Regions from separate parts of the Rossellomorea sp. DA94 genome, predicted to be linked through region 1. Evidence: riboswitches for the same ligand, from Rfam matches in the RefSeq annotation. Region 1 holds a riboswitch; each other region holds the start of a gene.

The links. Region 1 has a riboswitch for S-adenosylmethionine ahead of P8596_RS01275 (Na+/H+ antiporter NhaC family protein). Riboswitches for the same ligand answer to the same signal wherever they lie in the genome.
Region 2: it holds a riboswitch for S-adenosylmethionine, as region 1 does, so the genes downstream of both, mtnK (S-methyl-5-thioribose kinase) here and P8596_RS01275 (Na+/H+ antiporter NhaC family protein) in region 1, are expected to answer to the same signal.
Region 3: it holds a riboswitch for S-adenosylmethionine, as region 1 does, so the genes downstream of both, P8596_RS18320 (methionine ABC transporter ATP-binding protein) here and P8596_RS01275 (Na+/H+ antiporter NhaC family protein) in region 1, are expected to answer to the same signal.

Annotation. Positions count from the first base shown of each region.
Region 1 is NZ_CP122397.1:223,713-233,886, forward strand. It holds gene P8596_RS01255 (ABC transporter permease subunit) at 1-1,263, shown strand, start outside; gene P8596_RS01260 (helix-hairpin-helix domain-containing protein) at 1,278-1,739, shown strand; gene P8596_RS01265 (divergent polysaccharide deacetylase family protein) at 1,878-2,663, shown strand; gene P8596_RS01270 ((S)-benzoin forming benzil reductase) at 2,775-3,530, shown strand; gene P8596_RS01275 (Na+/H+ antiporter NhaC family protein) at 3,638-4,957, opposite strand; SAM riboswitch class I at 5,040-5,144, opposite strand; gene P8596_RS01280 (MFS transporter) at 5,406-6,578, shown strand; gene P8596_RS01285 (DUF2187 family protein) at 7,056-7,328, shown strand; gene P8596_RS01290 (YpbS family protein) at 7,415-7,672, opposite strand; gene cls (cardiolipin synthase) at 7,755-9,203, opposite strand; gene P8596_RS01300 (alanine/glycine:cation symporter family protein) at 9,319-10,174, opposite strand, start outside.
Region 2 is NZ_CP122397.1:1,689,698-1,699,871, reverse strand. It holds gene P8596_RS08890 (pyridoxal phosphate-dependent aminotransferase) at 1-668, opposite strand, end outside; gene P8596_RS08885 (carbon-nitrogen family hydrolase) at 790-1,572, shown strand; SAM riboswitch class I at 1,668-1,823, shown strand; gene mtnK (S-methyl-5-thioribose kinase) at 1,939-3,123, shown strand; gene mtnA (S-methyl-5-thioribose-1-phosphate isomerase) at 3,139-4,191, shown strand; partial or broken gene P8596_RS08870 (DUF2087 domain-containing protein) at 4,233-4,827, opposite strand; gene P8596_RS08865 (methylated-DNA--[protein]-cysteine S-methyltransferase) at 4,986-5,441, opposite strand; gene P8596_RS08860 (PAS domain S-box protein) at 5,456-7,609, opposite strand; gene P8596_RS08855 (acyltransferase family protein) at 7,779-8,804, shown strand; gene P8596_RS08850 (B12-binding domain-containing radical SAM protein) at 9,149-10,174, shown strand, end outside.
Region 3 is NZ_CP122397.1:3,505,084-3,515,257, reverse strand. It holds gene P8596_RS18335 (MgtC/SapB family protein) at 302-832, shown strand; gene P8596_RS18330 (glycerol-3-phosphate responsive antiterminator) at 869-1,438, opposite strand; gene P8596_RS18325 (iron-containing alcohol dehydrogenase) at 1,708-2,880, opposite strand; SAM riboswitch class I at 3,399-3,505, shown strand; gene P8596_RS18320 (methionine ABC transporter ATP-binding protein) at 3,626-4,651, shown strand; gene P8596_RS18315 (methionine ABC transporter permease) at 4,641-5,303, shown strand; gene P8596_RS18310 (MetQ/NlpA family ABC transporter substrate-binding protein) at 5,315-6,151, shown strand; gene P8596_RS18305 (M20 family metallopeptidase) at 6,166-7,368, shown strand; gene P8596_RS18300 (hypothetical protein) at 7,496-7,942, shown strand; gene P8596_RS18295 (FAD-dependent monooxygenase) at 8,394-9,905, shown strand.

The DNA of each region.
Region 1 (10,174 bases):
TTTAACATGAGAGGAATCACCTATTATATCATACAGGATTTCAGGCCGATGGTGATTGCGATCTCATTGATTATGATCTACACACCTTTTTTCGTCGTATACCAAGGTGTTTACCTGTGGATCAATCATGAGAGCAGTGAGGATCACACGAAATATAAACGGGATAAAACGAAATGGACTGAATGGAAGATATGGGGCTTTCTATCGACCCTTCGCAGGCTTTGGTGGCAGCACATGCATAATGGCAAGTTCGCGACCGGGTTCACGGTGATATTTGGTTTGATCGCGGCCAGCTTCCTTTATTCAACGTTGAAAGAAGAGCCCATCAAACAAATTCAATTTATGAAAAATGACGAGGGGCGGATCATCAGTGCCCCTCCTCATAAACCATTTGGGGACATGATTCTGGGATCTGATTTCTTCGGTTACAGTATTCTCGATCAGCTTATTGTGGGGGCGAAGTATACCCTGTTGTTTGCTTTAATTGTTGCTTCACTGCGGGTGATAGGGGGATTCTATCTTGGTATCGCCTATCATTTCCACTTGAAAGAAAGCAGGAAGAACTGGCTTGACCGCATGGTGGATTCGATTCACTTTCTTCCTTTAAGTCTTATCGCTTATCTCTTATTAAGACCGGTCCTTTGGGGGCTGCCTGTGTTGGGGTGGGATCACTCGATTTTTGAAAGATTGGTGTTCGAAGCCGTTGTCTTAACGATCCTTGTGCTGCCGTTGACCACTGTATTAATCGGGAATGAACTGAAATTAATAGGGAAGCAGGATTTTGTCTTGTCTGCGAAGCTCCTTGGAGGAAGCAACAAGCACCTGCTTTGGACGCATCTCTTCCCTCACCTGGCTCCAAGGCTGTTTATTATATGGGGACAGCAATTCATCCAGACGCTTCTTATCCTTGTGCATCTCGGATTATTTCATCTTTTCCTTGGAGGGACGATCATAACAGGCGGTCTGGTCCCGGATCCTCCGAAATCAGGAACATTTGAATGGTCGGGACTGATCAGTTCCACGAAGAATTCCCTTATGACAGGCAAGTACTGGATTGTCATTGCACCACTCGTTGCCTTCATGATCGCGATCATCGCCATGCAGCTGATTGTTCAGGGAGTGAAGGAAATCCAGCAGACGAAAGTCGGGGTGCTGGTGAACGACAAGCCAATCAAGACGAAACAAAAAATAGCAAAAAAGAAAACGAACCGTCCCGCGGTGGAAGACTTCCAATTTGTCCGCCAGCAAACCTTTAAAGGATAAGGAGGAGACGAAAGGTGAGCAGAAAAAGCCCTAAACTTCCATTGACTGATCAGGAGAGGTCAGCCCTCCGCAAAGCCAAGTTACGACTCGGCGATCTACATGAATGTTCTCCTGAACTTCTCCGGGAGAAACTGAACATTACAATGGAAAGATCCCGATATTTAGTCGGCATGTCCATATTTCAACAGATCCCTTCCATTGGACCCAATATGGCTCACAATGTTGTAGAGGATCTTGGATTTTATACATTTGAAGAAATCAAGGGAGAGAAGGGGGAAGACCTTATCATCGACTTAGAGAAGAAGTACGGTGTTTGGATGGACCCATGCGTGGAAGACTCACTCAGGTGTGTCGTCCACCACGCCAATTACCCTGAAAGCAGTAAGAACTGGTGGGACTTCACAACACAAAGAAAAACATATCGCCAAACCCACGGCTACCCTAAAGACCGTCCCACCAAAGCCTGGGATCAATAGGTCCGTCCCTCCTGAATTCCAAGCCGGGAAGCGTATTTACGCTTCCCGGCTTTCTTTTTTGCTGATTTTTGAGGGACGGACCTCCATTCGTATATCCTCATTAAAATGGACATCCTAAAGAAAAAGGAGTGATGCTATATGAGAACCCTTGTTATCTGTTTACTTATGACTTTTTCCATACAGATGTCCGCTTCAGCAAGAAACATCCTTCCTCTTCCGGCACATCAGAATGAACTTGCGATTGTGATCGATGATTTAGGAAACGACATGAAAGGGACGGAGGAAATTCTGAGCCTTCCCGTCACGTTGACGATTGCGGTCATGCCTTTTCTCCCAACGACCAAGGCAGATGCGGAAAAAGCCCATAAAAATGGACATGAGGTTATCGTCCACCTACCCATGGAACCGATGTCAGGGAAAGCGAGCTGGCTCGGACCGGGGGCCATCACGACCTCCCTATCCGATGAAGAAATCAGGAAGAGAGTGGAGCAAGCCCTGGAAGAGGTTCCTTATGCAGTAGGAGTCAATCATCATATGGGCTCGAAGGCCACCGCTGATGAGCGGGTCATGAGGATTGTCCTCGGCATATGCAAGGAAAGGGGTTTATTTTATCTGGATAGTAAAACAACAGGAAAGAGTGTCATTCCGAAGCTTGCAAAGGAAATGGGCGTCCCATACCTAGAAAACGAATTATTCTTTGATGATATCTACACCATTCAACACATCGGGAAGCAGGCGAGACTCCTTTCAAAGACATTGGATCGTGATGATGCAACCATCGCGATCGGGCATGTGGGGGTTACAGGCATGAAGGTTGCCACCATGTTAAAAGAATTTCTTCCCCTTTATGAGAAAAAAGCGTCGATCGTACCACTATCCGACCTCATACCGGAATATCATTTGATTGATGAGAGCATGCCTTGATGGTGTGCTTTTTCACAAATATTAGTAAAAATTCGGTTAACTTGATGCTTAATTTTTTGAGGAAAGGAAACTCTCCTTTATAATCAGTATGTAAGAAGGAGATGATTCGAAATGGATTATGCAATCGTGACAGGAGCAACAAGGGGATTAGGGGAGTCCGTCGCCAGGCTCTTTATTGAAAAAGGCATCGGTATTCTCAATATATCCCGTTCGGATAATGACAGCTTACAAAAGCTTGCACGGGAAAAAGAAGTGTCGTATGAATTCTTTCCCTGTGATCTATCTCAATCGGGACAAACAGAAGCGGTGTTCCGCGAAGTAGGGGCAAAGGTATTTGGATCTGGAGCCAAGAAGATATATGTCGTTCAAAATGCAGGCGTGGTGACACCGATCAATACGTCGGGTGAAGTGGAAAATGAAGCAATGGAAACGAGTGTCCACGTCAATCTACTTTCACCTATGATCGCCACCAATGAATTGCTCAAGGCAGCAAAAGGCTCTGAATCGAAAATGATCATGGTCAACATCAGTTCAGGAGCGGGAAGTCGTCCCGTTTATGGCTGGAGTACGTATTGCGCGACTAAGGCGGGAGTCAATATGCTGACTGAAACGGTGAGCCTTGAGCTCTCCAACACACATAGCCGTCATCAGGTCATCGCTTTCAGTCCGGGAGTGATGGATACGGATATGCAGGGGGAAATCCGCTCGTCCTCCAAAGAAGCCTTTGCCGAGGTTGAGTCGTTCCAGCGCTACAAAGAAGAGGGGATGCTGCGCAGCACGGACACGGTAGCGGATGCACTGGTGGCTCTCATAACCAAAACCAATATTGAAAGTGGTAAACTGTATCATGTGAATGATTTGTTATAAGAAAAGAGCAGATTCCGGAAATCGGGGTCTGCTTTTTTAATGGTGTTTGAATAACCCAGACACAAAAAAGAGACAAACCCAGACGGATTTGTCTCTTTTCCAACGGACTAAGAAGAACGGACCGGATCTCCATCAGTAGCGGTTCTCCGTGTGAACTTCGGAAGGGCGAATTGAATCGCAATCAGTCCGCAAACGGCAATCAGGACAGGGTAGAAGGCATAAGGGATGATGCTGACAGGTGATATGCCGGCTACTTCCGCCACTAACAGTGCCTGTGCACCGTATGGGATCAACCCTTGAACGGCACAAGAGAAAATATCGAGGATACTTGCTGACTTACGGGAATCTACGCCATACTGATCGCTAAGCGTTTTGGCCAGTGGTCCTGCGATGATAATGGAAATTGTGTTATTGGCTGTGCAAAGATTCGTCGAACTGACCAAGCCTGCTGTTGCAAGCTGTGCTCCCTGAGGAGATTTAATCTTACGTGTGGCATGGTAAAGGATAGCTTGAATCCCTCCATTATGACGAATCAGTTCGACGACTCCGCCGATCAGGATGGAAAGGATCACAATCTCTGCCATGCCCGTCATCCCGTCGGCTACACTACCAAAGTAACTCGATGGGGTAAAGCTTCCATCCGAAAATCCGATAACCCCTGCCAACACAATCCCGCCGATTAAAACGACAAATACGTTTAATCCTGCAAGGGCCCCAATGATCACTCCGAGGTAAGGGATGATTTTAATCCAGTCGAAGCTTCCTGCGTCGACGGAGGATGGAGTCCCCATCGTAAGGAAAAAAAGGATGACCATCGTGATGATGGCTGCGGGTAAGACAATGAAGAAGTTCACTTTGAACTTGTCCTTCATTTCGGTTTTCTGTGTGCGTACGGCTGCAATCGTTGTATCCGAGATGAACGATAAATTGTCCCCGAACATCGCTCCCCCGATGACGGTGGCCATAGCAAGTGGCATAGAAATGTCGGCTCCTGAGCTGATGCCTACTCCGATTGGGGCAAGTGCTGCAATCGTCCCCATTGATGTCCCCATTGATAGGGAAATGAAAGCGGCGATGATGAATAATCCAACAATGATCAGATTACCAGGAAGCACGGATAGGGCAAAATTGACGGTTGAATCAACGGCGCCCATCTTTTCTGCTACACCGGAAAACGCACCGGCTAATAAGAAGATAAAGACCATAATCATAATGTCCGGGTGCCCGGCACCTTTTGCGAACCGTTCAACCTTAGAGGTTAACGACTCTTTCCGATTCATCGCAAGGGCTACAATGGAGGCAATGATGATGGATACCAGTACAGGGAATGCATAAAAATCTCCTGAAAGGATCCCCGCTCCAAGGAACAGTGAAACAAATATGATCAAGGGCAATAAAGCCAGTAAATTACCTTTTTCTTGGTTCATGTCAAACACTCCTTTGTCGTGTGAAATCAAATAAAAAAACCTCTTCCAGTATAAGAAGAGGTTTCATTCAAACGAAACACTCCTCTTATCTTTCAAGCATTACGCTTGCTGGATGTGGCACAGCACTCATCATGAGTCCGCTGCCGAGACATCACAGGGCCAGTCCCTCCGTCTCTCTGGATAAGAAGATATGTTATTCAGTTCACTTAAAATATACTTCCATACTTTAAAGGGTTTAATCGAAAAAGTCAAACGGTAATTTATTGGAAATATACATGCAGGGCATGACTGCCACAGCTGGATCAAACGAAAGCGGCGGGAGATCGCCGTAGCAAGGCATGCATCATAAAACGCGGGAGTTTATCCATAAAAAGGCATAAACACATAGACAATTGAACGGTCAAGGTCTACTATAAGATAGACAAAAAACATCTTGGGGGATACGGTAGTGGAAAGAAATGTGCGAAATCAAATTTTTACGTTACAAGGGTTTTATCTATTGACCTTCTTCGGGGTTGGAAGTTTATATCCTTTACTCAGTGTATATTTAAGTGAAAGTGTGGGGTTAAATGGATATCAGATCGGAACCATCATGTCTGTCGGCCCGATCATGATGATTTTCTTCCAGCCGATATGGGGGATGGTCAGTGACACAACCAATAAGCCAACCGTCGTGTTGGGATTAACCTCCTTAGTTGCAGGGATCTTTGCTCTTGGTTATTTATTCATGGATGTTTACTATGGACTATTGGTGGTCGCGATTTTAGTTGCGATCTTCCAAAGTGCCATCATTCCCGTGTCTGACAGCATCAGCTTGAAGTATACAAGTAAAGTCGGTTATAACTACGGAAATATTCGTCTGTTCGGCTCATTGGGATTCGGGATTGCCGTGTTCGTCATGGGGAGGCTTTCAGAGGGATTCATCGGACCGACGATCATTTTCTACTCCTTCTTTATCTGTCTGGTCCTATCCGGATTCCTATCCTTCCGTTTTCCTAAAGAGAGAGCGGCAGCTAAGCTTGATCTAAAAGCCGGGATGAAGGAATTATTCACGATGAAGAAGTTTCTGATCTTCCTGGCCGTCACGTTCCTGGTGTTCGGCCCAAATTTAGCCAATAACGTGTATTTCGGATTATTCGTAGAAGATTCAGGTGGTACGTACGCCGGAATCGGTCTCGCATTTCTGATTGCCGTCCTATCAGAAGTACCGTTTATGAGAATCGCGGGAGGGTGGATTGATAAGTTCGGTCTCTTGACCGTAGCGGCGCTGGCAGGTGCTGCATCCATGATCCGCTGGCTATTTTACTTCACAGAACCAAGTCTATGGCTGGTCTATTCCTCAGCGGTGATGCAGGGGCTTGCCATCGGATTATTCATTCCTGCGGGGCTACGCTACATCAAAGAAATCACGCCGGCACATATTACAGCTACTGCCGTCACCGTCTATTCCGCCATCGGAAATGGTCTCGGGAATTGGTTCAGTACCTTCGTGGGAGGTTTCATCTATGAAACCTATTCCATCTACACGGTATACCTCTTCTTCGCAGTCCTGTCACTCCTAGGCATCTTTCTCTGCTTCGTCCTAATGAAAGAAGAAAAGAAGAAGGCATTAGCTTACTAAAAAACAGGCATCCGCTACCCACGGATGCCTGTTTTTATATAAAAATACAAAAAGGAAGGATTTTCCTTATGGAATGTAAAAGTATATATAGAGAAATGATTTTACCTTGAAAGTGTTTATCTTGAAGGGCACTGCTAAACAAGTCTTTAAACTTCACTTTGACGCTGATTGTAGCGGAAGGTGCTCGACTCCTGCGGGAATTGCGGGAAAGTTGAGACCCCGCAGGGCAAAGCCCGAGGAGGCTCAACTCACGCCCCGCGGAAAGCGAGCACCTGGAGCGAAAATCAGCCAGGCATCGCTTTGGCTGTAAAAGATTTTGAAAAAAGACATCAAAAGGTTTTGACTTTATGTAATTGTGGTACAAAAAGGATAAGTCATTCATTGAAATTTATATAAATACAAGTTAAAATAATATTATTAGAAAATTCTTTCAATTAAAAAGAGAACGATCATTTTAACTAAAAAGGGGACTTTAAAATGGAAAATACATTCGTTTATTCAAAAGAGAATGCAAACCTTGGGGATACGATTCAGTTTAAAAGAAAGAAACATGTCATCAATGGTGTCGTCACGACCTTGAGAGAAAATACCGTCATCGTCAAAATGGATAGGGAAATTGCGAAGAAACTGGACTTACCAGATGATCAAACGGTCGTAGCACATAAAAACTATGTGGTGACAGAGCGAGCAGAAAACGATACACAGCCTGTATTTGTTTATGATGGGTGGAATAGCGCATTAAAAGCCTAAATTTCAGCCTTCAAATAAAGTAACCCTGAAACGATCTCACCATCAGAATGGTTGCAGACGAATCAGGGTTATTTATGTTGTCCAGCTTATTTTAGTCTCGCGACATATTCCTCAACCATTTCCGTTGTCACAAGTTTTCTTTGCGGAACGACCCCGCGTCTTGCCAGGGTATTGATTTCATTTGTTACTTGATTTATGTGATCTGTTGTAAAAGGTTTTCCGGCATAACAAAGCTGAACAGCTTCGTCAATCGCTTTTTCTCTCTGCTCATCCAGTTTCATAAATTGCTGAACAAGCTGATTTTGCATGTTGGAATGCTTGGAAATTTCTTTGTGCACACTCATGATCTCATCCCTCTCTTTTTCTTTCACAATAAGTCTATTATGCCTTTTTCTATCCGCAGATGGCAATGTCCAATCATCCCATCTATAAGATCGGGGACAACAGCCTTGATATGGATTCCTTGACTTTGATCGTCAAAGGTCTTTGATGATAGTCTTCCAACGTTAATTCCCTGCTCTTTTCAATGTCCTTTCTAAACACTACTCCAAGACCCTCAGAGAGTGCCTGATCATATAAAAAGGCATTGACCTCAAAGTTTAAACGAAAGCTTCGTACATCGATATTGGCTGTACCGACAGAGGAAATGACCTCATCGACGACAATCGTTTTGGCATGTATAAATCCATTATCATAAATATAAATCTTCGCTCCGGCTTTCAGGAGCTCCCCGATATACGAATACGTCGCCCAATAGACAAATAGATGGTCGGGTTTATTCGGGATCATAATCCGGACATCCACCCCCGTAAGAGAAGCAATCCTCAAAGAATCGAGGAGACTGACGTCTGGAATGAAGTATGGGGTCTGGATGTAGATGGATTCCTTGGCTGATGAAATCATTTTGATATAGCCATTTTTTATCTGCTCCCATTCCGAGTCGGGACCGCATGTGACAATCTGAACCCCTGCATCCCCCGTGAAAGATGGCGGGGGAAAGTATCGCAGGTCATAGGCAATCTTCTTTGATCGGCTTGCCTGATTCCAATCGAGGATGAATCTTGTCTGCATGGCGAGTGCAGAGCTGCCGGCAATTCTGAGGTGGGTATCCCGCCAATAACCGAACTTGGGGTTCAAGCCCAGGTATTCATCTCCGATATTAAAGCCGCCTACATAGCCAACTTTTCCATCAATGATCACAAGCTTTCTATGATTTCGATAGTTTAAGCGAAGGTTGATAAAGGGGATCTTCGAAGGGAAAAACACTTCCACCTCACCACCGGCAGAGAGGAGGTCTCTAAAGAACCCCCGCCTCGTTCGCCTGGACCCCATTTCATCGTATAGGACCCTGACCTTTACGCCTTTCTTAGCTTTTTCCGAGAGCTTCTTCAAGATGCGCATACCTAGCTGATCTTTCTTGAAAATATAATATTGTATATGAATATGATCCTCTGCTGCGTCGATGTCTTCTAACAGCGCTTCAAACTTGTCTTCTCCGTGTGTATAAAAGGTGACCTCATTATCCTGGGTCAGTAGAGCCTCATTATTGATCAGATGCATATAAATAAGATCCTGATAACGAAAGGCGATTTCATTTTTAAAAGGAAAACGATGTTCCTTCAAGGATCGAATCTGATTGTGAATCAAGCTTTCAATTCCGATCTTCTTCATATCCTCCCAGTCAAATAACCTTTTCCTGCTCAAGTTCTGCCCGAACACCAAATAGAGGATGAACCCCAGAAATGGAATGAAGAACAACACCATCAGCCAGGCCCAGGTCGCTCCCGCATCTTTCCGCTCCAAGAATATGATGACAGCGGCAAGGATCAGGTTAAGAAAAAATAATACCCCTAGAAGAGCAGATAGGATACTCATCATGTTATGGCTCCTTTGACTAACTTTCTATCAATAGTATACCTGAGAATGGAATAGAAAAAAATGACAAGAAAAAAGAGCAGGGACCTGGTCCTGCTCTTTCGTATAAGGTTGATTATTCATTTACGGCTTTTTTAGGCATATCACTTTGACGCTTTGGCCAGCATTCGACATTCTTTAAACCAGGAATATCATCTGCATAGAAGACAGGATCCAATCCTTGACGACGTTGCGTCATATAGTTGTCCAAAGCCTTAAAGGCGATCGGTGCAAGGACACCGATGGCGGCCAAGTTCGTAAGGGCCATCAAGGCCATTGAAAAGTCAGCGAGGCTCCAGACGATATCAAGACTTGCGACAGACCCGAAGACCACCATTCCCAGTGCAATGAAGCGGTAGATCAGAAGGCCGGTCTTGCTTTTATTAATGAATGGAAGATTGGCTTCACCATAATAATAACTCCCAATGATGGAACTGAAGGCAAAGGTAAAGATGGCAATCGCCAGAAAGATTCCGGCCCATGAGTTAAAGTGTTCAGACATGGCTGCTTGAGAAAGTTCAATTCCAGTCAAACCGGAACCGTATGCGTCTGATGTTAAAATGATAAAGGCCGTCGCGGAACATACAAGAATCGTATCAAAGAATACCCCCAGTGCCTGGATGAACCCCTGCTTGACAGGGTGGGAAACCGATGCCGTAGCCGCTGCATTCGGTGCACTACCCATTCCGGCTTCATTGGAGAATAGCCCACGCTTTACACCGTTCATGATCGCAGCTCCGATACCCCCACCGACGACTTGTTCAAAGCCGAAGGCACTCTTGAAAATCATGGCGATGACGCCGGGCATTTCAGTGATATTCGTAATGACTACAAATAGAGCTAGAATAATATAAAAGCCTGCCATGATCGGTACAATGAAAGATGAAAAGTTGGCTATGCGTTTCACACCGCCAAAGATGATGAGTGCAGTC
Region 2 (10,174 bases), 1.5 Mb from region 1:
AAGCTCAGAGGCTTCTGTCCATCGAAACCGATCGCCCCGTAAGCAAAGTCATGCACCACACAAATATCATGCTTTGAAGCAAGTTCCACCGTGTCCTCGAAAAAGGATTTTGTGGCGGTAGCACCCGTTGGATTATTGGGGTAATTGAGGAACATTAATTTCGCCCTTTCCCATTCTTCACGGGAATGTACACGATAGTCCGGAAGAAACCCATTCTCCTCTTTCAACGGCATCTTGATCATACTGGCTTCTGCCAATGCGACCCCCGATACATAATCCGGATAACCAGGATCCGGGACAAATACTCCATCCCCGGGGTTCAATAAACATTGAGGGATCTCCACCAAACCTGCTTTTCCTCCGAAGAGAACCGCTACTTCGGTTTCGGGATCTATCTCCACACCGTATTCCCGCAAATAGAAAGCTGCAATCGCCTCCTTAAAGCTCGATAAACCACGAAATGGAGGATATTTATGGTTAGAAGGAGATTGAGCCGCTTCTGTTAGTTTTTCCACAATATGTGGAGGGGTCGGCTGATCTGGATTTCCCTGTCCCAAATTAATGACATCATGCCCCTCATTCACAACAGCATTCACAGTTCCTGCAAGGGAAGCGAAAAATTGTTCCGGTAATGATTCCAAGCGTTTTGCTTTTTCAAAGTGTTTCATACATTCACCAACTCATTTTTTTGAAAATTAATTACTTTCAAATTCTAATCACAAATGATATAACGGAACATAAAGAATGTAAAGGAATAAATGACAAAAAGTACATAACGAGGTGAAGGTAATGATTCAAAAGGTGGGTCTCGCCCAGATGGATATTGTGTTTGGGAATCCTGAAGAAAACAAGATGAGAGTGGAACAGTGGGTCAAAAAAGCAAAGGAAGAGGGATGCGGTGTCGTCGTTCTTCCTGAACTCTGGACGACAGGTTATGATCTGACACGGATAGATGAGATCGCAGATGAGGGAGCCGAAGATTCTTCCTCCTTCCTGACTTCCCTGTCAAAAAAATATTCCATTCACATCATAGGAGGCTCTGTTGCCAATAAATCAACAGATGGAGTTAGAAATACACTATTGGTGGCTGATGCATATGGCGTGTTGGTGAAACGGTATTCAAAGCTTCACTTATTCAAACTAATGAATGAACATCATTACCTACTTCCCGGAGAGGAAGACGGGGCGTTCTCTCTTGATGATACGATGATGGCAGGACTCATATGTTACGACATCCGTTTCCCTGAATGGTTCAGGAAACATGTCATGATGGGAGCGAAGATTGTCTTTGTGGTGGCTGAATGGCCGTCTGCCAGAATGGATCACTGGCAGACCCTCTTAAGGGCACGTGCGATTGAAAATCAATGCTTTGTGATTGCATGCAACCGTGTGGGGAGTGACCCTGACAATGAATTTGGCGGCTCCTCTCTTATCATCGATCCATGGGGGGAAATCCTTGCAAAAGGAACCCAAAGTGAACAGTTGGTCGCTGCTGAAATCAATTTACAGGAAGTAGAAAAGGTCCGTAAACAAATTCCGATCTTTCAAGACCGGAGACCAGATTTTTATTAGAAAATATTAAAAAACCGTTGACATGGAAAATACTTCAATGGTACCATTCAATTCAAATGAACATTCAGAATTTTAATTAAATAGGACATACGCAACTCTTATCAAGAGCTGGCTGAGGGATTTGGCCCTATGAAGCCCAGCAACCGACCATAATACCGTTGTAAAACGGGGCGCTGTATGCGCCGGATGATCAATCCAGTAAGGCACGGTGCTAATTCCAACAGAAAGATCATCTTTCTGGGAGATAAGAGGCGAAGAAGATGACTCTTCAAGCCTCTTTCGAACATGGAAAGAGGCTTTTCTTATGCCGCGGAAAAGCCTCCCTAACACCCTTTCTTAAAGGGTTCACTAAAAGGAGGAACGAAAATGGCAATCACTAAGCTCAATACGTATCAACCACTGACGGAACAGTCGGCCATTGCTATGGCCGTGAATGTAGGAATATTTGAAGACGGTTCACTTTTAACTTGTGAAGAAATCGGGGATGGGAACCTTAATCTCGTTTTTCATGTCGTTGAAAGGAATTCAGGTAAAGGAATCATCATCAAGCAAGCCCTCCCCTATGCAAAGGTTGTAGGTGAAAGCTGGCCACTTACGATCGAAAGGGCAAGGATTGAAGCGAGTGCCTTACACCTTCAGCGATCATTTGTAGGCGATCTCGTACCGGAAGTGTATCATTCTGATCCATCCCTTGCCGTCACAGTGATGGAGGATTTAAGCAACCTCACCATCGCACGTACCGGCCTGCTCAATGGGAATAAGTACCCAAAGCTATCAGACGACATTGGTACATTTCTTGCAAATACACTGTACTTCACCTCTGATTATGCCCTTCATCCATTTAAGAAAAAAGAATATGTGAAAGAATTTTCTAATCCTGAGCTATGCAAAATCACGGAGGACCTAGTATTCACGGATCCTTTTTTCAACAGTGAAACGAATGAGTTTGAGGAGGAATTATCCGGGGATGTCCAGAAATTATGGGATGATTTCACTGTAAAACTCGAGGTCGCAAAACTTAAAAAAAGCTTCCTTACCGAAGGGGAAGCCCTGCTTCATGGAGATCTCCATACAGGCAGCATCTTTGTGGATGACGAACACACCAAAGTCATTGACCCGGAATTTGCTTTTTATGGGCCGATCGGTTTCGATATCGGTCAGTTTATTGCCAATCTTATTTTCCAAGTGATCGCGAATCCAGGTGAAAAGGAATTCATCCTCCACCATATCGAAAATACTTGGAACGTCTTCTCTGCTACTTTCTCCAGACATTGGAAGGAAAGTGGTGACGCCTATACGAAGGTGAATGGGTACCTTGAGTATGTATTGGAAAAGAGTTTTCAGGACAGCATCGGTTTTGCAGGATGCGAGTGTATAAGAAGGACAATCGGTCTTGCACATGTGGAAGACCTCGAGAGCATCGAAGATAAAGAACAAAGATTAAAGGCAAAACGAGCATGCCTCAACCTCGGAAAGAAATTGATTGTAAATCGGAAACACATTCTTTCCATTGAAGAGCTTCTGACTTTAGTACGGTCACATTCTGAATAATTAAAGGAGATACTCATGACACATACACCGACCATTCCAACTTCACTCGAGTGGCATGAAGATCATTTACTGATTCTTAATCAACAAAAGCTGCCGAACACTGTGGAATATTTGACGCTAACGGACATTACAGACTATTATGAAGCCATCGTTTCGCTTAAAGTGCGAGGCGCCCCGGCGATCGGGATCACAGCCGCCTATGGATTGGCACATGCTGCTTCTCATTATGAAACAGACAATCTGACAGAATTCAATCACCTTTTCAGGAAGGATAAAGAATACCTCGCTGATTCAAGGCCGACGGCAGTCAATCTGTTCTGGGCATTGAATCGGTTGGAACAAGTTCTTGCCCATGCACAATCCGTGAATGAAGCCAAGACCAATCTGCTTCATTCTGCCATTCAGATCCATACGGAGGATGAGGAAATATGCAGGATGATCGGTGAACACGCATTGGATGCATTGGATGACAAGAGGAAGATCATGACCATCTGTAATGCGGGATCCATTGCCACGGGTAAATATGGAACGGCACTTGCCCCCTTTCACCTAGGCAGGGAAAGGGGAATAGGGTTCCAAGTATTCGCCTGTGAGACACGCCCTGTCCTTCAGGGCGCCCGACTCACTGCCTGGGAGCTTCAGCAATCAGGAGTCGACGTGACCCTCATTACTGACAGCATGGCCGCTCATACAATAAAGGAGAAAGGTGTGGAAGCTGTGATCGTCGGAGCCGACCGGATTTCTGCGAACGGGGATACCGCGAACAAAATCGGTACGTCCATGCTTGCAATCCTATGCCATCATTACAATATACCATTCTACGTGGCTGCTCCTTCTTCTACATTCGATCTCACCTCGAGAACAGGTGACGATATCCCGATTGAAGAAAGAGGGCCAGACGAAATCACGATGATGGGTGGCTCTATGATCGCACCCGAAAACATTCATGTTTATAATCCCGCTTTTGATGTGACTTCCCATGAATTGATTACCGGCATCATCACCGAAAAAGGTGTGCTGTATCCACGTTTTCAAGAAAGCATTCAACGGATTATAAATCAGGCATAAATAGATTGAAAGAGAAGGAATTCACCCTTCTCTTTCATTTTTCATTCTGCTAGTTTTGTAGATGCCCACATTTCCTTCGGATTCACCTCATAAATGCCGTTTTCCCGATACATGAACTGATGGATGATGAACTCTCTCCTCAAGGTGGCGAAATCTTCATGGAATTGTAGAATGTACTCATTCAGCTCTTTTTCCTTATACTTTTCCCCCACCTTCAGACCTTCCACGAGGTGTTCAAGAATGAATAGTTTTTTCTTTTGTTGGGCGGGAATACTTTTGATCCGTCCATTTTTCTCCAGAAAATTGTTCTTTCACCTTCTGTTTTTCCTTCACTAACTTCTCTGACATTGTCCTGTCCCCTTTCTCTTCTTGAGCAAACCTGTGCAGAACGTCCCCGTGATGACTTAATACTTTTTTATTCAAATGGTAGTAAACCGTGTTCTTCTCTTTCCGTGAATAAACAAGGTTGCACTCTTTCAGTTTCGTCAAATGATGGGAGATCGTTGGCGCAGTAAGTCCAAGCTTTCCTGCTATGGCCCCCACGTGCAAACTCTCTTCTGCCAATAAATAAACGATCTTGATGCGGGTCGCGTCCCCCATCGTTTTATGAAACGCGATCTGTTTGCTTAATTGCACCGTTCCACCTCCTACCTATTTAGATTATCATCTAATTAGATGATAATCTAAATAGAACAAATCATCAACTGTTATTTTCAGAATTTTCCCCTGCATGACCGTTTCGTGTCGCCAAAACCAAAAACAGGCATTCTCCACATGGAAAATGCCTGTTCCTGTTATTGTTCTAATGAGAGTAACGTTTCTTTTTTGTCTATCTGCTTTCCTGCATAACCGGTGAGTGTCTTATTTTTCCCAATGACACGGTGGCAAGGGATGATGACGGGAAAACGGTTGGCTTTATTCGCCTGCCCCACAGCCCGGACTGCTTTCGGTCTTTGAATGGCTTGTGCTACATCCTGATACGACCAGGTTTCGCCATAGGGTATTTCCTTGAGGATATTCCATACTTCTTTTTGGAACTCGGTCCCTTCGATTTTCAAAGGAAGATCAAATGCTCTTCTATCACCCTTAAAAAACTCCAGTATCTGTTCCTTTGCTCTAATCAAAATGGGATGATCCGTTTCGATGGACGCTTCTTCCTCCACGAACTGCACAGAAAGCAATTGAGTCGAATCGGCCGTAAGCTTTAGATTCCCGATGGGGCTGTCGATTACAATCGTATGAATGGTCATATTACAGGACTCCTTTATGATTTAGGCAGATAGATATGGAAAACGGTTCCTTCTCCAACGATGCTTTCAACCTGGACGCTGCCTTTATGTTCTTTAATAATCTTAAAGCTTACCATAAGCCCAAGTCCAGTCCCTCTTTCTTTTGTTGTATAAAAAGGTTCGCCGAGCTTCTTGATTTTATCCTTTGAGATTCCGCCTCCCTGGTCTTTAATTTCGATATGAATCAACCCGTCCTCGGTCTCCCCGATGCTGATGGAAATCACCCCTCCATCCGACATGACTTCAATTGCATTCTTAATGACATTGATGAATACCTGTTTTAACTGATTGGGTTCAGCTACTATGGTCGGGAGGTCTTCCTGATACCTTTCCTCATACTGAACATTATGCATGACAGCCTGTGCACTCAGCAATTCCACCGTATCCTTCATGATCCTGATTAAATTCGTTTCCTGGTATTGGATCGCCTGAGGTTTGGCCAACACGAGAAACTCCGTGATGATTGACTCAATACGCTGGAATTCAGAAGTGATCACATTAAAGTACATCTCATGATCCTTTCCGACGCTGTTCTCAAGCAGTTGGATGAATCCTTTAAGCGCCGTCATCGGGTTTCTGATTTCATGCGCGATCCCTGCCGCAAGCTCCCCTACCACACTTAATGTGTCAGACTTCCTCAGTTGTTCCTGCATCTCGATTTGATCTGTGATGTCCCGGATGATGGTTAAATTCAGATTAGAGAGCAAATTGTATTTCGACGATAATTCAACGTATTGAACCCTGTCCTTGGAGGATGTCAGCGTTTTTAAAAATGTTGCCTGACCTTCATCCTTCAATTGATGCAGATAATCCTCATAGGCTTCCTCACCCGGCTCAATATTCAATATCTCACGTACATCTTTACCAATGAGCTGATCTTTATCCAACTTAATGATGTTACTCACTTCAGGATTCGAATCAACGACGACATAATTGTGATTGGTCAAAAGCAGTCCGTCCAATGATCCTTCGAATATCTTCCGGAACCTTTCCTCACTCTCACGCAGTTCCTTCTCCATTTGATATCGTTCACTGACATTACGGAATATGGTCATATTATAACCATCCACGGAATGAAGCTTGGACGTGAATTCCAAATGTTTGAGCTGATTGTTCGGCATGAGGAACAACACCTCATCCCTTACAGCCCCGCTTCTATATAATTGTTCCATGACCAAATCAAACTTCTGGCTTTCCAAGGGATAAACGAAATCCCTGATTTTTTTTGAGAGGAGCTCGGAAAGTGTGCATTCAAATATCTTCAGTGCTGAAGAGTTCGCTTTAAGGACCCTTCCGTCCTGATCCCATAAGACAATGGCATCTATCGCTTCTTCAAACAACCCTTTGAACAATTCCTCATTACGCTTCAGCTGGATCTCCATCTGCCTTTTTTCCGTTACATCTCTGAGAATGGCCATGTGGAGTTTATGATGGACGTATGGACTTGTCGTAAATTCCACGATTGAAATACTTTGTGATTTCTTGATTGGAATTTCACCACGGGCTTTTTTATTTTGAGAAATCAATTCTTTGATTTTTTCAACCTTATAATGGGCATTCTCGGGAATGAAGGAACTGATATTCCTCTTGGTGATCTCATCCTTATCGAGTCCCACTTGCAAACTGAATGCATGATTCACATCATTGATATTTCCATCAATATCGAATAGCACGATCCCCTCTGAAGCATTCTGGAAAATGTTCGATAGTAAGTGTACATTTAAATGATCTTTGCGCTCCTTCTCCTTCAGTTCCGTTACATCCTTAAAATATAAATATGCATTAGGTGAAATGGTCGATTTTTTCAGCAAAAGTTCGACGTGGATGATTTTCTTCTCATTTACATTCATCAGGGTTTCGTCTTCCAAGGTTTTTCCCGTTTCCATTACTTCCTTATAATGGGCAACTATGGGCGCGGGCACTGAAGAGAAAAACGTGCTGAAGAGCTTCCCTACAACATTCTCATCATTTGACTCCAGGGTTTCATATGCTTCGGGGTTGGCATAAACGATTTTCAACTCTTTATTGATCACAAGCATCGGCATGGGTGAAGCTGAGCAAATTTCCCTATCGACGGGATGACATAAATCCCTATTTTGCTCTTCCTTCACATTACTACTATTAGTCATTTCCTCATCCCCCTACTAAATTAAAAGACGACCATTGGCTTAAATCTTACAGAATCCGCATAGCTCCCCGTACTTCTGGTGATAATTAACAATGAAAATCATGTTTTGCTCATTGTATCCTAGGGTAAGAATGAATTAGGATTAAACTTTTCTAAAAGATGGTGAAGATATGAAACAGCGCGACTATTACTTCGACAATGCCAAATTCATTTTGATCTTTTTAGTGGTATTTGGACATGTCATCCGATCCTATATCGAAAGCGATCCCTTTATCCTTTCACTGTATAAAACGATTTACACCTTCCACATGCCGGCCTTCATCCTTGTGGCAGGATTCTTCGCGAAAGGATTCTATAAAAAGGGATATATCCAGAAACTTGCTAAAAAGTTGATACTTCCTTACATTGTGTTTCAACTGATCTATACGGTGTACTATCATTTTCTGTATCAAAAATCAACATTCGAGGTGGATCCACTTAATCCTCACTGGTCATTGTGGTTCCTTATCAGCCTTTTCTGCTGGAACGCACTCCTTTATGCTTTCATCAAATGGTTTAAATTCAAACCTGGAATGGGCTTGACAGTGGCTTTTTCACTTGGACTGCTTGTAGGGTTCGCCGATGTTATTTCAAATTATCTAAGTCTGTCCCGAACATTTGTGTTCTTTCCTATATTCCTGATGGGGTACTACATGGAGAAGGAGCACTTCGAATATTTTAAAACGAGTAAAGTCCGTTTAGTGGCAGGTTCATTATTTGTAATCGTATTTTTAGGGATGTATTTTGTACCTGAATTCTCAGATAAATGGCTCCTTGGTTCCAAACCTTACGGAGATTTTGAATGGAACAACGTCATCAGCATGGGTGTCAGGGCGGCTGTCTACTTATTAAACGTCGTGATGATCTTCAGCTTTTTCACATTTGTTCCTACAAAAAGACAGTTTTTCACCAAGTGGGGGAAAAACACTCTCTATGTGTACTTACTCCACGGTTTTCTCATTCGGTTGTTCCGTGAAAGCCATCTTAAGGACACGATTGACCCTAACACCAGTCTTTTACTGTTACTCGGGGTATCCTTCGTACTGACGATGATATTTTCAACTAAATTCTTTACGAGCATCACACAACCTATCATCGAGTTTAGATCAACCAGGCTGCAGAAACTGTTTTCCAAAAGGGAAATGAAAACAAGATAAAATCTCACTAGAAAGGGCTGACCCCATTGTATTCACGGGTCAGTCCCTTTTTCATGATTAACTATTCGCTTTTGGTCGAGAATCAACTGGTTCATTATTCAACACAATTTTCAAAAAACGTATATTACCTTATATTATTCGCACCTTTTCCTAAAATTCCTTCTAATAGTTACAATAAATTTAAATTCATTTAAGACAAACATTGAGCTTTATCGCAAGCTTAGATAAAATGATAGTCAGGTTGGTTTATTACGTTGTACGAACAACTTGAAACAGATCCTCATTTGGTTACTGAAAGTCATATGACTGAGAGTCAAACGGACTTAGAATAAAGGAGAATATGAATGAAGAAAGTCGTCTTAAGTACGTTAAATGCAAAATACATTCACACGAATTTAGCTATTCGCTGTCTAAAGGCCTATGCCGAACCCCAACACGAAATTGAGCTCTCCGAGTACACGATAAAGGATCCCACCCTTAATATCGTTACCGACTTATTCTCTAAAAAGCCGGACATCATCGGATTCAGCTGCTACATCTGGAATATCGAAGAAACGATCAAAGTCATTCAGATCCTTCGAAAAATCATGCCTGATGTAACAATCATCCTCGGAGGTCCCGAAGTGACATATGACGTCCCATATTGGCTTGAGTGCCTTGAAGACATCGATTTCATTGTAATAGGCGAAGGAGAGGAATCCTTCAAGCAATTATTGGATCAGCTTGATGGTGATAAAGATTGGTCGAAGGTACATGGAGTGGCTTATTTAGATGGCGGAAAGCCTGTCATCAAGCCTCAACAAAATAAAATTGATTTAAGGGAAGTCCCTTCCCCATTCCGTTTTCAGGAAGATCTGCAAGAGCTCGGCAAAAGGGTGACTTATATCGAGACAAGCAGAGGATGCCCTTTCCGCTGTCAATTCTGTCTTTCTTCTATAGAAGTGGGTGTACGCTACTTTGACCGTGAAAAGGTAAAAGAAGATATCCGCTTCCTGATGAAACATGGGGCGAAGACCATTAAGTTTGTGGATCGGACCTTTAATATCAGCCGAAGCTATGCAATGGAAATGTTCCAATTCCTTATTGACGAGCACTTGCCGGGTACCGTCTTTCAATTTGAAATCACGGCAGACATCATGCGTCCCGAAGTGATTGAGTTCCTCAATGAACATGCACCACGGGGCCTATTCCGATTTGAGATCGGCATCCAATCAACCAACGATGAAACAAATGATCTGGTCATGAGAAAACAAAACTATAAAAAGCTCACTAGAACCGTCACTATGGTGAAAGAGGGTAAAAAAATCGATCAGCATCTGGATTTGATCGCTGGTCTTCCTGAAGAGGATTACCAATCATTCCGTAAAACG
Region 3 (10,174 bases), 1.3 Mb from region 1:
CTCCTCATCTCTACCCACTATATTCACTGTTTAATTCCATAATACAATGGACCCACGATTTAGGAAATGGGCATTTCGATTTAATTTAGTGTATATTTAGAATTTTTAGATATATCATTGAAATGAAGAGGAAGTTGGTGTATGATGAAAGGAATAAGATGAAGCTTGGTAGGAAGAGTAGAAGAGATCCCCTATGAAGCGAATGGTATGATTTTTTTCACAATACTGTGGAGAAATCATCAATTCGTTTTGTGGCGCGGTCTCTTTTTCATTTAAGGAGGAAGAGGGTATGGCGAATTACATGAATGAAGTAACGAGGTTCTTCTGGCAGCATGATATTTATTTCCGAATTGTCGTGAGCGCAATATTAGGATTCATCATAGGTTGGGACCGGACATCCAAAAATAAGCCCGCTGGTTTAAAAACATACACATATGTATCAGTGGCTTGTACCTTGATCACGATCGTCTCGATCGAAGGCGCTGAGATGCTCAGTCAACCGGGGAGTGGTAAGATGATGGATCCTTTCCGTCTGGCAGCGCAGATTGTTTCCGGCCTTGGGTTCCTTGGTGCAGGAGTGATCCTAAAGGACGGATTGAGGGTGAAAGGACTCACTTCAGCAGCGATGATTTTTTACGTGGGGGGAGTCGGTATCGGCATTGGAGCTGGATTTTATTCCCTCGTCATCTTTGCCACACTGGTAACCTTCATTATTACGAAAATAGGAAACATCTTTGAAGAACGGGAGATCACAATCGTACGGGTTCGCCTCCCGTGGATCGGGAAAAAAAGAAAATCAGACGGCGATGCAGAAAAAAAGGTAGGGACCTAAAAGGACTGGAACTCGAGGAGTTCCAGTCCTTACTAGTCAAACATCCAAATTCCAAAGCTTCGGATCCCCGGAAGAAATAGCGAGGGCGCCGGCACTCAGTCCATTCAGAATATCCTGCTTATTACTGATCAAGCCACCAGCGATGATGGGTAGGGTAGTCATTGCAGTCAGCCTGTCAATGACAGAAGGCATCAGACCAGGAAGGACTTCAATGGCATCGGGCTTGCAGTTATGGGAGATGTCAATCCCCTTCTCAAGGGCATTCCGGTCGATGAGAAAAAGACGCTGGATTGTCATCAAACCTTCTTCCTTTGCATACTTGATCAAATTGCTCCTCGTCGTAATGATGCCAGCGGGTTTCCATATTTCTGCTATGTATTTAATGGCACTCTTCGTATTGGACAACCCATCGATGAAATCAATATGGATAAACGTAGTTTTACCGGCTTCCTTCAGCTTTTTTAAATAGCCGTTCATCGAAATCAAATTGCCCGTAAGGATGAACACGATGTTGGCGTTTGACTGTATGGCTTTATCCAAGTCTTTTTCTTCCTTGATGGAAGCGATGACCTGGGATTGGACGATGTCGATAATGTTTGGTTTCATGGACTTGGCCCCTTTTAATAGTCTGAATATTGTTTTTCTTTTAGTATAGCATAGTTGTTTTTAGGTGGTGAGAGGAATAATCTAAGGTAGACCTTTGCTTATCGTGCCTACCTAATATCACCCAGAGTGCCGTAAATCAGAAAGAAAAAAGAGCAAGAGAAGACGGCTGGGATGACTAGTAACACTGGGGAAAGAATCATGTTCACTAGTAAAAAGCAGAGCCCGGGAAATCCCATAAGCTCTGCTTTACTTATTTGTTCAATTGATCTTTACGCTTTCACTAAAGATTCCTTGCCATAGTAAGCGGCTTTAAATAGCTCTTTCATTTGTTCTTGACTAGTCTCACGTGGATTGGTGCCTGTGCATGGATCTTCCATAGCATTTTCAGCCATTGTATCAACATGCTTGTTGAACTCTTCTTCGGATACACCGTAGTCCTGAAGGGTAGTCGCAAGACCGAGGTCTTTGTTCAATTGATAAATATATTCAACAAGAGAATCAGTCAATTCTGTATCGTTATTTCCTTTCAGGTTCAGACGGCGGGCGATTTCAGCAAAGCGATCTTCCACGACTTCACGGTTAAACTGGATGACGTAAGGCAGGTAAATCGCATTGGCATAGCCATGCGGAATGCCGAACGTTGGACCACTTTTGTGGGCAAGGCTGTGCACGTTACCGAGTACAGCGTTGGCAAAGGCCATGCCTGCCATGGCTTGAATGGTGTGCATTTTCTTAGCGGCTTCCTGATCGCCCTGATAAGAAGCAAGAAGGTTATCCTTTATCACTTCAGCTGCGCCTAGTGACAGGATATCCGTATACATGGTACGCGGTTTCGCTACATATGCTTCGATGGAGTGCGTGAATGCGTCCATGCCGGTATAAGCAGCAATGTGCTTCGGCAGTTCTTTAATCATAACCGGATCGATAATGGCGACATCCGGTGTTAGTTCGAAGTCAGCAACTGGATATTTCACGTTCGTGGTTTCATCGGCCAGAACAGAAAGGTTGGAAACTTCCGAACCACTTCCGCTTGTCGTCGGAATACCGGCAAATTTCGCTTTATTGCGAAGTCGCGGCAGTTCGAATGGCTTAATGGCATCTTCAAAAGCAAGGTCCGGGTGCTCATAATAGAGCCAGATCGCTTTTGCAGAATCCATCGCCGATCCTCCGCCGATTCCGATTATCCAATCCGGCTGGAACTCATCCAGCTCTTTTGCTCCTTTTTTGACCATTTCAAAAGTAGGCTCTGTATTGTAGCCTTCCAGTACTTTTGTTTCTATATTGGCAGCTGCCAGGTGTTCCTCTACCTTGATGAGGTTTCCGTTACGTTTAACAGAACCTCCTCCAATAACAAGTGCGGCTTTTTTACCTTCAAAAGACTGTAACACTTCAAGTGCATTCTCTTCGAAATAAATATCGCGTGGAATTGTAAAACGACTCATAGTAAAAATAGCCTCCTTAAGTTTCATTGATTGATTATCGTTTTAAGTGAAAACATTACCCCTGCCGTTCATCGGAGGGCAATGGAATGTAATATTCCCATTTCTTGAATGAATAAAACATCACTGGTTGCTCGCAAAGCATCTGGAAAGTTTCATAACGGACTTGTATTAAGACAGAATTCACATACGAATGAAAAGTGAAAATCACCATGCTACTTGCTCCAAACTTAAGATCTCTCCGATTTTCATAAGAATGGGAATTAACTATAAGTCTCTTTTTCAATCACTGCTATTTTTTTGTGGTTGGGCAGAATAATAGAAATATTTTCTTCTAGTAACTTAGTGAATTGAAACGAAATGAATATATTGGCCAATTAAAGACTGGTTAAAGTGACCCTAGTTGAATAGACCTACACAATACAAAATATTCAAAAACAGGTTTGACAAACCAATTCAAATCCTTTACCATTACCCTAATGCTTAAACGCATCATAACTTTAACTTAATAAAGCGATATCTTCTTATCAAGAGAGGTGGAGGGACTGGCCCTGCGATACCTCGGCAACGGGTTCTTAAATGAATACCGTGCCAATTCCATCAAGTCATATGACTTGAAAGATGAGAAGAGCGGGACATATACATATTTGTGCCTCTCTTCTTATGAAGGGGGGCACTTTTTATTTTCACCCATGTCCATAAAACCCAGGCATCAGGAAGAATACATAACGAAAGGAGCAAGTCTTGTATGATCAGAGTTCAGAATGTTACGAAAGTATTTGAGACGAAGGATGGCCCCTTCACTGCTTTGAGGGATGTTTCCTTTGAAGTGAAGAAGGGAGAGATTTATGGGGTGATCGGATTCAGTGGGGCTGGAAAAAGTACGCTTGTCCGCTGTCTCAATTTTTTAGAGAAACCATCTTCAGGAGATATTTTCATAGAGGGTCGCAGCTTGAAAGATCAGTCGCCCATCGATTTGAGGAAAGAGCGGCACCGTATCGGGATGATCTTTCAGCACTTCAACCTGTTTCAATCCCGGACGGTGGCAGGGAATATCGCCTATCCTCTGAAACTGGCAAAATGGCCGAAAGATAAAATCAACGAAAGAGTAAAGGAGTTGCTTGCGTTTGTCGGACTCGAAGATAAAGCGAAGCATTATCCTGATGAACTGTCTGGAGGGCAGAAGCAAAGGGTGGGGATAGCAAGGGCCCTGGCGACGTCTCCTTCGATTCTGCTCTGTGATGAAGCCACATCCGCCTTGGATCCACAGACGACGGAATCAATTCTGAACTTATTAAAGAGAATCAACGCGGAGTATGGCATTACGATCGTGATGATCACCCACGAAATGGGGGTTATCAGGGAAATTTGTGATAAGGTCGCGGTCATGGAAAATGGAGAAATCGTGGAAGAGGGAAGCGTCTTCGATATCTTCTCCGACCCGCAGACCTTGACAACCAGAAACTTTGTGAAGAGTGTCATGAATGATCAGCTGCCGGCATCGGTTCTTGATAAATTGAACGACAGCAAGGAAGGGCGCATCTGCCGCCTCATATTTAAGGGGGATTCGACAGGCACGCCGATCCTTTCCGAAACGGCAAAGAAATTCAATGCCCATATCAATGTATTATTCGGCCAAATCACGGAACTCCAGGGCAAGCCGTTCGGGAATCTCATCGTACAAATCATCGGCAGCAAGAAGGAAACAGAAGAGATCCTGGAATATTGGAAGAACAGATTATTCGTAAGCGAGGTGGAGAAGCGTGCAAGTTAACTGGGAATTATTCTGGCCAAGAATTATTGAAGCGACATGGGATACTTTGGCGATGGTGTCATTCTCCCTTCTGTTCGCAACATTGATTGGACTTCCCCTCGGTATCATCGTCGTGGTGACGAGAAAGGGGCACTTACTCGAACATAAAGCCGTCTTTTCAGTACTGAGCAGCATCATCAACGTGTTTCGTTCGATCCCGTTCATCATCTTGATGGTGGCCATCATCCCCTTTACAAGATTGGTAGTGGGAACGTCGATCGGAACGGCGGCAGCGGTCGTACCGCTTGTCGTATTTGCGGCACCGTATATTGCGAGACTGGTAGAGAGCTCGCTCCTTGAAGTGGAGCCGGGGGTCATTGAAGCGGCGGAGTCCATGGGGGCGGGGCCGTGGCAGATCATCTTCGGGATCCTCATTCCGGAAGCACTGAGTACACTGGTCCTGAATATCACAATCGCGACCATCGGCCTTGTCGGTGCATCGGCCATGGCCGGAGCAGTCGGAGGCGGTGGCCTCGGAGATCTCGCCATCGCATACGGATATCAGCGATTCGAAACATCCGTCATGATTGTGACCGTCATCATTTTAGTCGTGATGGTGCAGGGACTTCAGACAGCAGGGAATACATTATCAAAAATCATCAGGAGACGATAGGAGAGAGGAATATGAAAAAATCAATCAGTCTAGCAAGTATCGCGATTCTATTATTTACCCTACTATTGAGCGGTTGCTCAGGAAACAGTGCATCCGGTTCAGGTGATAAAGAAGTCGTGAAAGTCGGAGTGAATGGATCCGGGGTGCCGATTTGGGAGTATATGAAAGAGAAGGCAGCAAAGGAAGGGATTAATATCGAGATTGTGGAGTTTGCCGATTACGTGAGACCGAACCAAGCGCTGGCCGATGGGGATATCGACTTGAACGCCTTCCAGACAATCTCGTATTTCGATTCCTTCGTTGAAGAACATAATCTGGACCTTGTACCGATTGGCTCGACGATCATCGCGCCGATTGGCATCTATTCGGAAAAATATAAATCGGTGGAAGACTTACCGAAAGGCAGTACAGTAGCCGTCCCTCAAGAGGCGACGAACCTTGGACGTGCCCTTCTCCTGTTGGAAGAAGCAGGGTTGATCAAGCTAAAAGAAGGATTTGATCAGTCACAGGGTCTTGAAGCCATCAAAGAAAACCCGAAAAACCTTGAATTCACACCGGTCGTCGCTGCCCAGACGCCAAGGGTACTGCCGGATGTTGCGGCATCGATCATCAATAATGGTGTGGCGGTTGAAGCAGGGATGGTTCCGGTTGACGACAGCATCTACATCGAAGGGGCGGAATCCAAGCCGTTCATCAATATCATCGCGGCACAGGAAAAAGAGAAAGACAACAAGACCTATCAAAAGATTGTTGAGCTCTATCAGCAAGATGACGTAGCGGAACATATCAAGAAAACATATAAAGATTCACTGATTCCGACATTCGTTCCCGTCAGTGAATTGCATTAGGAGGGAAAAGAGAGATGAGTCAACAAGCAGTGATTGCTGATCGTAAACACAACATCGTCTCAGCAGTCGATCAATTGGCGGTGAAACTCGTGTCGACCAGCCATCAGATCCACGACAACCCTGAAATCGGAAACGAAGAGTTCTTTGCCTCCGATACCTTGACCACCTTACTTGCAGCCAACGGGTTCTCCATTGAACGGGGAGTGGCGGGTCATGAGACTTCCTTTGTGGCACGCAAGCATTCTGGGAAAGAAGGGCCGGTCATCGGCTACCTGGCTGAATATGACGCCCTGCCTGGACTTGGTCACGCCTGCGGTCACAATATCATCGGGACGGCAAGCTGCGGGGCGGCCATCGCCCTGTCGTCCGTACTCGATGAAACAGGAGGGGAAGTGGTGGTGTTCGGGACGCCTGCCGAGGAAGGCGGCCCGAACGGTAGTGCAAAGGGCAGCTTTGTAAAAGCAGGCTTGTTAGAAGGAGTGGATGCCTGCATGATGGTCCATCCATTCAACCGAACCACACAGACAGGGAAAACCCTTGCGGTGGACCCCCTTGATTTCGAATTCAAAGGAAGGTCTGCCCATGCGGCAGCGTCCCCTGAAGACGGCATCAATGCCCTCGATGGTGTGATCCAGCTGTTCAACGGGATTAATGCCCTTCGCCAGCACGTGACCGATGATGTACGGATCCACGGCATCATCACCCACGGCGGGGACGCGCCAAACATCGTCCCTGACTATGCAAAAGCCCGCTTCTATATAAGGGCTGCAACGAGGGAAGCGTGCAATGAAGTCACGAAGAAAGTGAAAGCGATCGCTGAGGGATCGGCCCTCGCCACCGGGACGAAACTGAATGTCATCAAGATTCAAAATGAAGTCGACCACTTTCAGCTCAACCGCCGTTTCGATCAAGTATTCCAGCGTTCCATAGAGTCACTGGGGGAATCCTTCGACGATACGGAACGAAAGGGACTCGGTTCATCCGACGCCGGAAACGTCAGCCGGGTGGTCCCGACCATCCACCCCTATATCAAAATCGGTGCAGAATCCCTCGTCGTCCACACGAACGAATTCAGGGAAGCGGCGAAATCCACCGAGGGCGACCGTGCCCTGGTGATCGGGGCAAAGGCACTTGCGCTGACGGGATATGAACTGCTGACGGATAAGGAGCTTTTAGAAGAAATATGGAAAGAATTCAGTTCAGGCAATGAAGGATGAGAAGACAGCCACATCAAGGCTGTCTTTTTTCTGTTGTTGGAGAATGTTCCAATGTTTAACAAAAACACGAAAAGGATATTGAATAAATGAGAGATAGTATCGTAGAAACAAAAGAAAGGAGAACGACATGAAAAAATTATTGATAGCAGGAAACCTTTTTTTCGCCCTCTCGATCCTGGGAGCGTGCGGTTCTGACGAGGCCGAACCCGAAGAAAACACTTCAAATGATACGGCAGAAATGGGTGATCAACAGGATACCCAGGAAATGGACGAATCGGCAGCAGACCTGTTCAGCACTGAAAAGCTGCAGGAACGAATCCAAAAGGGGATGGATCTTGATTCCTATTCTGCTGAATTGACAGCAATGGAGGAAAAAGGAGAAACCACCCTCGTCAAAAAGTACAACTTGACCGGAAATGAAGAAATTAAAGCACAAATCCTCCAATCATCAGATGGGTTCGTCGCAGTCGAAACCGATGGACTTGAAGTTACAGACGTCTCAGGCTATAAATCCATGAAAGAAGTAGAGGATCATTTGAACGACAAGGATATGGAAGAAGATATGAGCGAGTAAACGGTCCATACCAGTCGTAATCCAATAATAAATAGATAAATGAAAGGAAGCGTTGATCTAAAAAGGATCAACGCTTTTTCTTATGAAGTTAATTGATTGAAGGGCAGGTTAATGCATTCAAATTTAACAGTTGTTTATCTTCATATTAATCGCCCTTTGTAAGTACGGGTCTTCAATCAGTTGCGACCATGAAATATCCATGCTAAAATACATTAATGAGTGATTACTCACTTTTTTGAGTCTGAGAAAGGATAAATATTCAAAAAATAAAACCTACAGAATAATGTTTTCAATAATTTGTAAATACTTTAAGTAAAGACAAGCAATTAGACAGTGTGAAGAAAAGGATTGTTGATTTTAGCTTGGACGATCATGAAGGGTGTAAGGGAAAGTCCGACCGGTGTGATAGTTTTAACCATAATAAGCAGTTCAAATTAAGGGAGGAATCATAATGAACCCGGATATTCTGATAGTAGGAGCTGGCCCGACTGGTCTGGTCATGGCTCTAAGGTTGTTGAAACACAATGTTTCTTTCCGCATTATAGACAAAAACAGCGGTCATGGGGAAGCCTCCAGAGCACTGGTGCTCCATGCAAGAACGATGGAGTTCTATCGCCAGCTTGGGTTTGGCGATGAAATATCAGAGTTAGGGATTAAACTGGAATCCCTTCATATTCGTGAAGGTTCCAGAGAAAAAGCCCACTTGACCTTTAAGGATTTAGGAGAGGACTTGAGTCCATACCCGTATATGCTGAGCTATCCACAAGATGATCATGAACAGTTCCTCGGTGAAAAGTTGAAGAGGGCTGGAATAGAGATTGAATGGAATACGGAGCTTGTCTCTTTTGAAGATAAAGGGGATTTTGTTGAAGCCGTCCTATCAAAGGATGGAAATGAAACATCCATCCGCACGGCTTATCTTTGCGGATGCGATGGTGCTCACAGTCCTGTTCGTAAAACGCTGGGCCTGGGTTTTTCCGGTGGAACATATGATAAGCTCTTTTATGTAGCTGATGTGGAAGCAGACACACTACATGATGCTTCTATGAACCTTTATCTGGACGCAGAGGGCTTTTGTGCCTACATGCCTGTAAGAAGTTCCGGGATGGTCAGGGTGATCGGGATCATTCCTGAGAAGCTCACTCAAGCAGAACATATTACGTTCTCATCCATCAGCGGTTTTGTAAAAGAAAAGGTCGGGTTGGATGTAAAAAAAGAAAACTGGTTCTCAACCTATAAAGTTCATCATCGTGTAAGTGATCATTTTCGAAAGGGAAGGGTCTTTATTGCAGGGGATGCAGGGCACTTACACAGTCCTGCAGGAGGACAGGGAATGAACACGGGGATTGGGGATGCAGTAAATCTGTCATGGAAACTGGCAGAGGTGCTTAAGGAAAAGGCACATCCTGATATCTTGGATACTTATGAAACAGAAAGAATCACTTTTGCAAGGACCCTTGTGGATACAACCGATAAAGCATTTCAGAACATTGTGGGAGAAACCTTCAAAAGTAAAGTGATTCGAACGGTCATCATGCCTTATATTGCTCCATTCCTCCTCGGATTCTCGACTACCAGGAAGGCCGCATTCAAAGTGATATCACAAACGAGAATTCATTATCACGATAGTCGCTTGAGTAAAGGGACTTCAGGTAAAATTACCGGTGGTGACCGGCTTCCTTATTACCAGAATGGTCCTATGGATAATTATGTTCCGCTTACCTCTTGTGAATGGCAAATCCACATTTATGGGAAAGCTTCAGAACAGTTAGGGAAATTCAAGGAAGATTCAGGAACCGAATTGCACGTCTTCCCTTGGGAATCATCTATGGAAGAAAAAGGTCTAATGGAAAATGCTATCTATCTGATCAGACCAGATGGCTACATTGCTTACACCAATCAAGACCAAGATCTAAATAGCCTAGAGAATTATCTTCAATCTTATTCGCTTCGATTAAAATAAAGAGTGTAGGAAGTAATACTAAGTGAATGAAGAGGCTTTGATCGAGGGGCTTAATCCTAAGGGGGAATCCGGATGATTTTAAAAGAGGAATTTTGCGACACTTGAAATCGTTCGGACCTTTAGGGTTCCTCCGTATTTAGAAAAGCTTCTAAATGTTTGGTGGGAAACAACTAATACATCAATCTTCCTCTCCTGTCTTTCGGAACAATGCTCATAATGATTGTCATAATTATAGAAAGCATAATGCCTGAACCTGCTGCATGCAACAC